DNA from 3 places in the Alteromonas sp. ABH4_456 genome. Region 2 is predicted to be linked to each of the others. Evidence: predicted binding sites of a transcription regulator. Region 2 holds the regulator's gene; each other region holds the start of a gene.

Region 1 (3,280 bases), on a different contig from region 2:
AAGCCGGCAGCGCCAGTTGTGGACAATAGCGCCCTGCTGGCACAGGTTATGGCCAGTGCTTCTGCTGAATGGGGCGTACCTGCTGACCGCATCACCATTAAAAATCCGGGCACAGATAAAGCGACATTTTCTGTATCCGGTCCCAACCGTGTTGAGTTATCCGCCGGTCGTGGCGGGAACAGCGGGCTGGTTTTTAACTCTGAAGGTGAAATTCTTAAAGTAGAAGAGGCGTCTTCTGCACCGAATACCAGCCAGGCAATTTATAACTATATGGATATGCTGCATCAGGCCCGTTTTGCCGACAGTATTACCCGCTGGCTGCTCTTTTTTGCCGGTATCCTGGGCACGTTAATGGTGGGGACCGGTTCTATCCTTTGGGTAGAGAAGCGCGCCAAAAAGCAAATGGGACGCAGAGGTTTCGAACTGGTGAGAGGCACGAACATTGGCGCTATCGCCGGGTTGATGGTGGCTACCGGTGCTTATTTCTGGGCGAACCGCCTGTTGCCTGCAGAATTAGCGACGCGCAGTGACTGGGAAATACGTAGCTTTTTCATTGTGTGGGGGCTTTGTGTGGTAGCCGGACTGTTCAGACGCGACCGGAAAGGCTGGCTCTGGCAAACGCTGGCGGCTGCAGTGCTCTTCACCTTTATTCCGTTGCTGGATGTCGCTACATCACCTGTCCCGGTGCCTGATACGTTAAGGATCATATTCGATGCAGCCTGTGTTATCCTGGCCGCGCTGGCCTGGTATGCGGTGAGTAAGCTTAAGGCAGAACCTAAGTCAAAACGCGCGCCGTCAGGCCGCAAAGACAGCCCTGCCCGCCGGAGACGGCCTGCACCGGAAGCGGGCAGCACCGGGGAGCAGACAGCATGATGACATTTTTGTGTTTACTGCTTTGCATTGCCGGTTTCCTGCACTTTTCTATGGCTAATCCGAAACATTTCCGTGCGGTCACCGGTGATGAGATTGAAAATGTGCCCGGGGGCAGGCTGATATTTCAGACGCTGGCACTGTGTTTTCTGACTGTAGGGACGTTTCCGGCGATAGCCGGCTGGCAAACTGAAATCGGACTGGTTGTGTGGTGCGGATTGCTGCATGTGGCAGCGGTACTGGTATCTTTGCTGTTTACTTATCAGCAGGATGCGCTGGCATTTGTATGGCGCTGGTGTGTGCCGGGAGGCTGGCTTCAGCGGGTATTACCCCGCTGATCCAACTACCCGGGTTCAAACTTAGCCCGGACGTTTTACCCAGGCACTGCACCAGCCATTGGTGTTAACCAGTTTACCCGGGAAAATGGCGCAGGGACGGTGAGCTTGTCCGTCCTCACCCTGAATGTACATGCAATTACCGCACTGAGACCCTTCCACCGTTGATTTCGGGGTATATTTCAATGCCTGTGCTGTGGGGTCGTCGGTCTGCAGTTGCTCCTGTGCCTGTGCGCGAAGTGCAGTGCCACCTAACGTCAAACCGATCAGTGTGGTGCCTGACAGTTTTAGGAAATCACGACGGTTCACATTACTCATAATTTGCTCCCATAAAGCTTAAACGAGAATGATTTGTTTTTATTTGGTCTTATAACGTAAAAAACCTGCCGCGATGACAGGTTTACCATGACGATAGTTATACGACACATTTACGGGACTGCCAAATCGTTCCGTCACATATTTGATGTAGATTAACTTTTCTTCACCGCAGGACCTGTGCATTTACGCGTTTTTACCTGCCAGCGTGACGGGTTTGTCCGGTTTCGCATAGGCATAACGGGCGATGGGTTCCGCAAGGTGGTATGTATCCAGCCCGCTGATACAGGCAAGATTCATTTTCTCCAAATCCAGTTGTCCGTCCTCACCGGTGGCCCCTTCCATCACGTAAATATCAAGCACCCTGCCAATGACCAGTACTGTCTGATTACATTGCAGCGTGGTTATTTCTTCTGCCGCCATGGCCATACGCAAAGGACTTTGGGCGACAAATGGCGCGGCGAATCCGTCTTCTTTCAGCGGTGTTAAGCCTGTGGCATCAAACTCACTGGTGTGTTCATCATAGCGGGCGGAAGTCTGATGAGCTTTATCTGTCCAGCCGGCGCTGACTGCATTAATGGTGTACACACCTGTTTCACGAATATTTTCCAGCGTTTGCCGTGGCACAGTATGCGGACGTAACAACATGCCCTGAAGAGGAGGATGCGCCCCCACGTGAAATACAGAGCTGATAATGGCCAGGTTATCCCGTTTACCGTCAGTGGTGCCCACAAGGTTGGCCCCTTTGTAGCCTGACAAGCAGTTGATCAGGTTCGTTCGGGTCTGTTTTTCCAGCTCATTAATAGCAGCAGAGGAAAAATGCCGCATGGACGGGTCAGTCATATCAGGCATTCTCCTGCTCAACCTGCACGGTCAGGTTGTCGCCGTCACTGAACACTGTCATTTCAATAGGCTGACAGCAGACCTGGCAATCCAGTACCTGCATAACATTGATATCGTTCTGCTCATCAATTTCTACTTCATTCGGCTCCATGCAATAGGGGCAGTGAAATAACTTAGGTGTCGTCAGACTCATAACCACTCCGGATAACTGATTAAAATGATGTTGCTAACCTTTGATATACGAAGAAAACAGATAACCGGATTGTAAGGAAACTGCATCCGGCGGGTTGATTAAAGTGGCTGTATAAATATACACTTGGTCAGGTGTACAGTATCCGGTGCAGATGATGCGTAAAACGTTGCCTGAAAAATATTATCTTGATCACTTCCGAGAGTTTTTGTCCTTTTTCGACGGTGCCAGTGGCGCATTGCTGGACGACAGTGCGCGGCGTTTTATTGAGGATTTCAATGCACTGCCGGAACCGCAGCAATGCATCATCGCCCGTGCAGCAAACCGCAAATACGCCATCATCAACCGTGAGCATTTCTACTACGAAGAAATACCGCATCCGCAGCAGCAAATAGATGCGCTTTCCGCCTCCGGCTGGTTCGGGTGTGTAACAGAAGCGCCGCTGCAGGAACTGGCCGGTATGCTGACCAAGGCTGATATTCTTCAATATCTGCATGATCTCGGGATCAGCGGTCAGCCTGCTTCAGCTAAAAAAAGTGTACTGATGGCAGACTTATTCGATGGCATAAAACGTCATGGCTGGCCGGCGTCATTGTCGGTGGAGCATTTACTGTTTTGCCGCTTCGATGCCACTATGCGTTATTTGCTGTTTCTGTTCTTCGGCAACATTAAAGGGCGGCTGAATCAGTTTTCCATGCGTGATCTCGGTATTATGCGTACGCGGGGC
Region 2 (3,280 bases):
ATTGGCTGGAAAGATAAAAGTACCATTATACAAAAGCAGACGGAATGCTGCTACACAAGCAGCATTCCGTTATCGCGCATTTACTTAACCGGAGACGTAAAGCCGTCAGGTTTAACCGCAAGCACATCGCAATTCAGGTTATCAATAACATGCTCTGCTGTATTGCCCAAAAAGGCGGCTGATATGCCTGTACGTCCCACGGTACCGATGACGACGAGTTCTGCATCCAGCTGTTCAGTCACTTTCGGAATGGCTATATCAGGTAATCCCTCAACAACATGGCAATTTGCTACGCCGATCCCAAATTTAGCGCTGTGGTTTTCCATTTCCTGAACATGATGATTGCGCACAGCATTATGATACGTCTCAGGATTGAAATCGGGGATCTCAATGGCGATATTCAGTGGGGCAGAAGGATAGGCATTAACCAGATGTACCTGACCGCTCAGTAACTCTGCATAATCCTTTGCGATACCGGTCAACTTGTCATTCAGTTGTGCATGTTCTTTGTCTTCTGTACCCACATTGACTGCCGCAACAATATTACCGTGTTCAGGCCAGGCATGGGCTTTGACAAGTAAAACCGGAGCCGGACATTTTCTTAGTAAGTGCCAGTCTGTTGGTGTAAAGAGCACTGATGCAAAATCATCGTGTTTGCGGGTAGCTTTAACGACCAGGTCAACCTGACGGTTAATGGTGTAGCGGGTAATGGCTTCGTAACGTTTATCACTCCACTCAACAGCAACCTTTACATCATAATCATCGTAGCGGGTCAGATTTTTTTCTGCCCAGGCAATACGGTCTTTGGTTACCGCATCACGCACGGCTTCACGCTCACTGCGGGTGAGCATTGTTGTCATGGCATAAGAAAAGTCGTATACAACAAGCAGTGCGTGTACTTCTGCACCGGTTTTACGGGCAATTTCGATGGCTCTTGAAAGGGCAGGTTGTTCAGGGTTGTCGGCCTGAACGACGGCGAGAATACGTTTGCAGGTGATCATGGCGTCTCTCCTTATTGATGAAGACAATAATACTGCCTTCATCTTTAGTATAAGACTTACAGCAGGAGAGACCTTGTTTCAGATCAATATTTCAACGGGATCTTAATCCACGCAAAGAGTAGGAATGTCCATAGAGTGCAGCTTTTTATCCATAGCCGCAAAATCCAGAACAGTAATGAGCTTCCCGTCTACTTTGATAATGCCTTCTTTCTGGAAGCGGGTCAGTAAGCGGCTGATCGTTTCTACCGTTAAACCGAGATAATTACCGATTTCGTTGCGGGTCATACTCAGATTGAACTGACGGTGAGAAAAACCCCGTTCTTCAAACCGACCGGACAGATGGGCGATAAAATAAATCAGACGTTCTTCTGCCGTCCGTTTATTCAGCAGCATCATCATTTCGTGATCCTGCTTAATTTCAGCACTCATAAAACGCATGATCTGATGGCGCAATTTTGGGAATTGCTCAGACATTTTTTCAAGGGTGGAATAGGGAAGCTCACACACCATGGCAGTTTCCAGCGCCTGAGTATAACTCTGGTGAGTGTCGTCACGTAAACCGTCAAAACCGATAATATCGCCAGGGAAGTGGAAACTGATAATTTGCTCTTCACCTTCTTTATCGGTGACAAAAGACTTAAATGAACCTGCCCGCACGGCGTACAGAGAGGTAAATTTATCGCCGGCTTCTACCAGGGTGTCGTGTTTATGCAAAGGTTTTTTGCGTTCAATGATGTCATCCAGTGACTCAATCTCAGTTTTGTTGAGGGCCACAGGCAGACACAGATGGCTGAAACTGCAACTCTGGCAGTGTATAGAAAAATCCGAACGTTTTTGCATGCTCACTTCCCGCTGTTTGCGATAATTCTAATGTATAGTACTTAAAGCCTGCCACAACAGCAAAAATGCGTACAACAGCAAACTCAAAGCAATGATTTGACGAACTACGGGTTGTCTGAAACCTGAGGAAAGCCAGTCTGCACCTGCCCGGACAGCCAGCAACGCCGGTAGCGTTCCTAAACCAAAACCGGCCATGATTACAGCACCGGATATTGCCGTCCCTGAAGCCAGTGCCCACGTCAGGGTGGAATAAACCAGTCCACAGGGCAACCATCCCCAAATCATACCATAGGGAAAGGCGCTAATAGGAGACCTGAAAGGTAAAAACCGTTTCGACAGCGGCTGAATTCTCTGCCAGAGTTTACTGCCGAGGGCTTCAACAGCGGTCAGGCCACGCCACCAGTTACCCAGATAACAGGCCATGGCAATCAGCATGATGCCACTGAATACAGCGAGTACGGGGCCGGTCACCGGTACAGCATCTTTTGCTATCTGCCCGATACCGCCGGTTACAGCGCCGGCAAGTATATAGCTGAATATACGACCAAAGTTATAGCTAAGCGCATAGGGTAAAGGGGATGAGCCTGCCGGCGTGGCGGCAGACAGTGCCAGCGATACGCCGCCGCACATTCCCACACAATGAACGCCTCCGCCCAGCCCGACCAGCAAGGCAGAAAAAAACGACAGATCACTCATTGAGTTTTTTTCGTTCTTCGGCCAGCTTTTTTTCTTCAGGAGATAAATCATCATCGAAAAGAATACTGTAGCCCTGGCGATCCAGGTCTTCAAACTGGTTCGATTTTACTGCCCAAAAAAATACGCCGATGGCAATGGCCACAATAATCACAGCAAGGGGAATAAGGACGTAAATTATACTCATAGCGTTACTTTAACAGTCTCGTCGAATTAGTTACTACCAGAATACTACTCAGGCTCATACCAATCACCGCCATCCACGGCGTCAGGATGCCGGATACTGCAAACGGCAGGATAACCAGATTGTAGCCTACGGCCCATCCCATATTCTGCCTGACTGTCGCTTTTACTCTTCTGGCCATCAGAGTAAGGTGTCCGAGTACAGCCAGCTTATCATTTAATAAAATCACATCTGCGGCACTTTTTGCGATATCCGTGGCATTACCCACTGCAATGCTAACATCAGCCGCTGCCATCACCGGCGCGTCGTTAATACCATCACCCAGCATCATGACATGACGGCCCTGCCGCTGAAGGGCTGTCACGGCGTTTAATTTATCTTCAGGGCTGTTCCCGCCTGTGGCTTTGTCTACAGGTAAATTCTTTGCAATGTCGTCAACATTTTGCTGAATATCGCCACTCAGAATTATCCGCTCCAGTTGCGCCAGTTTGCTCAGGCTGTCTGCGGCATCCGCTTTAATTTTATCTGCTACACGAAAGGCGGCAACGGGCACACCGTTTTC
Region 3 (3,280 bases), on a different contig from region 2:
CGCTGTCTGTCGGGTTATAGATTTCTATCGCTTTATTAGAGCTACTCCCTTCAACATACTGAGAAATAAGCAGTTCATCGCCAATGGCAGATGCTGATATCCCCAATACGAGAGGAAGCAGGATTGGTGCTTTCATTATTAGTGCTCCTGCTTGTAATTAGAAACTATCCCAAAGTGCAGTTGCAGAGTATAAAGAAATTACTACAAAGAAATGACAATTTTTTGGCCAGCAGCGGTACTTTTTTGACCACATGGTCTGTACTGCCTGACAGCAAAGGGATGCAGGAATATCAGAGAAAATTGATGTACAAGGAAGGGGTTGTGCCCTGAGAATTCAGGGCAATGAAGAAAGTTGCGGGATAACAGGTTAGTTTTGTACCAGCGCGCTGGCCATCTCTTCGTTAAACCATTCTTTTATCATGGCTTTTTCGTAACCCAGGTGCGTATTTTGGGTGAAGGTACGGGGGTTATCTAAAAATCCCATATCCTTTAAATCAACATCTGCACTCTTAACGACTTTGCCCGCTTCGTTAGTGAGGGTGTAGCTGAATTTAATACGCGGAATGTCCACCCGTTTCACAATGCGAACATCGGTGCCGGTGGCGTTGCCAAAGACAAAACTGCTTGGCCACACCTGGCCGGCAAGATCCAGATTTGTCACCGTGATCGCAAGCTTGTCTTTTTCAGGCAGCTTCTCTGCCAGTTTGGCGAAGTATTCGTCCAGCGCTTTAAATGTGCGTTCGCGGAATTTCACCCGGCTTTCATTAGCAGGACGCACATCAGTGTACTTCTCCGGCTTTTCCCAGGTAATTTCTGTGGTGGCAGACCATGCCTGTACAGACAGCAATAAACTGCCGGCGGTCAGAGAAACCAGTGCAGTTCTAATCAATGTGTTCATGCTTTGCATCTCCCCGATAATTTCGGCCGCGTTGCCCGCGGGCGGCGAAAACATTCTCCGGTTATCCGGTGCCTGCTTTGAGTGGATTTACCGCGCCTCTCATGCGAAATCCCGCACGGACACAATAAGCAGACACTTTGTTAGAGCAGTGATTAAGCAGATTGTTCCGCTAAATCACCATTATTAAAGCATGAAAAGATGAATGGAAGCTGAACCGCGTTCAGTAGTCCATCGCCAGCAGGCCGGTGGTCTCTATTGAGTGGCAAAACTGCGCCAGTTGCGCACCGTGGATATAAGGATTGATGTTGTCTGTACCGCAGAATTTCTTATGGAAGATTTGCACACTGTGGCGGCTCGCCATGATGCCGTCCACGTATTCCTGCTGGAAGGGACGAAGCTGGTCCCGTTGTGCTGCACTGATTGTGTGAAGCTCAGCGAGTTCATTTCTGTCCTGCCAGGTAGCTACATAGGCATACCACTGGCCGACCACATCCTGTGCATCTTTGAACATGTACTGGACGAAGGGTAACCGAAGTACAAAGACCAGTACTACAATCTCTGAAACTACCACAAAACTACGCCACATCTGCTTTACTTTTTCCTGTTGTTTTCTGACTACCCCGGCCTGTTCCCCGCCCGGTAATAAATCATTGGTGACAATTAGCCCTGTAGATAATTTAACCGCTTAACGTCAAGTGCAACAGATTTGTTTTCATACTTATTTATGAGGTTTTATAAGCCTGAGTAGTATGCACAGAAGGGGTTTATTTGATCTATATTAAGTGTGGCGGACATACACTTGTTATACTGCCCGCAGTACACTACACACCTGTGCCAGTTAAGGTTGCCTAATGAGCGAACAAATTCAGGTAAAACAAGTATCCACGGTAAAAGTACACCAGCCCGCCGGCGGCGTAAGTCATAAGCGTCAGTCTGCACGCAGTCAGATTTATGTGCGCGCGGTGAAGGGCCCCATCGAAACGTTCCGCCGTTTGTTCGGTTTTATCTTCCTGGGTTTGTTCGCCGTGATCCCCTGGATCCGCTATGACGGCCATCAGGCCATTCTTCTCGATATCATGGAGCAGCGGTTTACCATCTTCGGTCTGACTTTATGGCCTCAGGACCTTACCCTGCTCGCGTACATATTTATCGTCGGTGCTTTCGCCCTGTTTTTTGTTACCACATTTGCAGGCCGTGTGTGGTGTGGTTTTATGTGCCCGCAAACTACCTGGGTATACATGTATATCTGGTGCGAGGAGAAAATCGAAGGTCCCCGAAATAAGCGTATCAAGCTGGATGAAAGGGCCATGGACTTCGACAAGTTCTGGCGCAAAACACTCAAGCACAGCGCGTGGATTGCCATCGCCCTGCTGACCTCACTGACGTTTGTGGGATACTTCACGCCAATCGGACAGTTATTTATCGATTTTTTCACCTTCAATGCCGGCTTCTGGTCAGTATTTTCCATTCTGTTTTTTACCTTCTGCACCTATGGTAATGCCGGATGGATGCGTGAAATCATGTGCACCCACATGTGTCCGTATGCCCGTTTCCAGTCTGCCATGTTTGATAAAGACACCTTCACCGTGTCATACAATTACAACCGTGGTGAAAAACGCGGACCCCGCCCCCGCAAACTCAGTCATGAAGATCTGGCGACAAAACAGTTGGGAGACTGCATAGACTGCAACTTGTGTGTGCAGGTGTGTCCCACCGGTATCGATATCCGTAACGGTCTGCAATACGAATGCATTAACTGCGGCGCCTGCGTGGATGCCTGCAACGGCGTTATGGAGAAAATGAATTATCCGAAGGGACTCATCAGCTTTACCTCTGAGGAAAGGCTGACCGGCGGGACCACCCATATCGTCAGACCCAAACTGATAGGCTACCTGATTGTCCTGCTGCTGATGGTCGGGTTACTGATTGCCGACATTGCCACCCGCACGCCACTGGAAGTGGATTTAATCCGCGACCGTAATTCTCTTTATCGTGAAAACGGTAAAGGCAACGTGGAAAACGTCTATACCATTAAGATTCTGAATAAATCTCAGGACACCCACACCTATACCATTCAGGTTGAAGGCCTGCCCGATTACAACATTTTGGGTGACACAACCGTGACTGTGGGTGGCGGAGAAGTCTTCAGTATGCCAATATCTCTGGAAACCTCTCCGAAGAACCTCAGCGAGGCGGTAACGGAAATATCATTCCGTGTCCGTACTCAGGACGCTGAGGGCAATGTTGTGGAAGTCAATGAACCAACAAAATTCCTCTACCGGTGAAACTCCTCAGGGTGATTTCGCCTTTTCCGGGCTCAGCCCGGATACTGTTTTAGACGCGCTGGAAACCTGTGGCATTTATCCTGAGTCCGGTTTACTG

Evidence for each region. The regulator FNR, encoded in region 2, switches genes on or off when oxygen is low (the NO sensors DNR and NnrR bind a similar motif). The targets are predictions, from matches to a motif close to TTGATCTAGATCAA.
Region 1: a site for FNR is predicted at 1,666-1,679, ahead of ACXAG2_RS04510 (high-potential iron-sulfur protein). Genes of this name have one in related genera too.
Region 3: a site for FNR is predicted at 1,667-1,680, ahead of ccoG (cytochrome c oxidase accessory protein CcoG). Genes of this name have one in related genera too.

The regions. Positions count from the first base shown of each region.
Region 1 covers NZ_JBSWXO010000002.1:335,273-338,552, reverse strand. The annotation lists gene ACXAG2_RS04520 (PepSY-associated TM helix domain-containing protein) at 1-873, shown strand, start outside; gene ACXAG2_RS04515 (DUF3325 domain-containing protein) at 870-1,208, shown strand; gene ACXAG2_RS04510 (high-potential iron-sulfur protein) at 1,230-1,523, opposite strand; gene ACXAG2_RS04505 (flavin reductase family protein) at 1,707-2,363, opposite strand; gene ACXAG2_RS04500 (zinc ribbon domain-containing protein) at 2,365-2,556, opposite strand; gene ACXAG2_RS04495 (exonuclease domain-containing protein) at 2,708-3,280, shown strand, end outside.
Region 2 covers NZ_JBSWXO010000001.1:61,484-64,763, reverse strand. The annotation lists gene uspE (universal stress protein UspE) at 81-1,001, opposite strand; gene fnr (fumarate/nitrate reduction transcriptional regulator Fnr) at 1,104-1,841, opposite strand; gene ACXAG2_RS00290 (sulfite exporter TauE/SafE family protein) at 1,869-2,537, opposite strand; gene ccoS (cbb3-type cytochrome oxidase assembly protein CcoS) at 2,530-2,721, opposite strand; gene ACXAG2_RS00280 (heavy metal translocating P-type ATPase) at 2,726-3,280, opposite strand, start outside.
Region 3 covers NZ_JBSWXO010000003.1:213,936-217,215, reverse strand. The annotation lists gene ACXAG2_RS06310 (ExeM/NucH family extracellular endonuclease) at 1-136, opposite strand, end outside; gene ACXAG2_RS06305 (DUF3016 domain-containing protein) at 368-898, opposite strand; gene ACXAG2_RS06300 (hypothetical protein) at 1,119-1,484, opposite strand; gene ccoG (cytochrome c oxidase accessory protein CcoG) at 1,750-3,183, shown strand; gene ACXAG2_RS06290 (serine/threonine protein kinase) at 3,155-3,280, shown strand, end outside.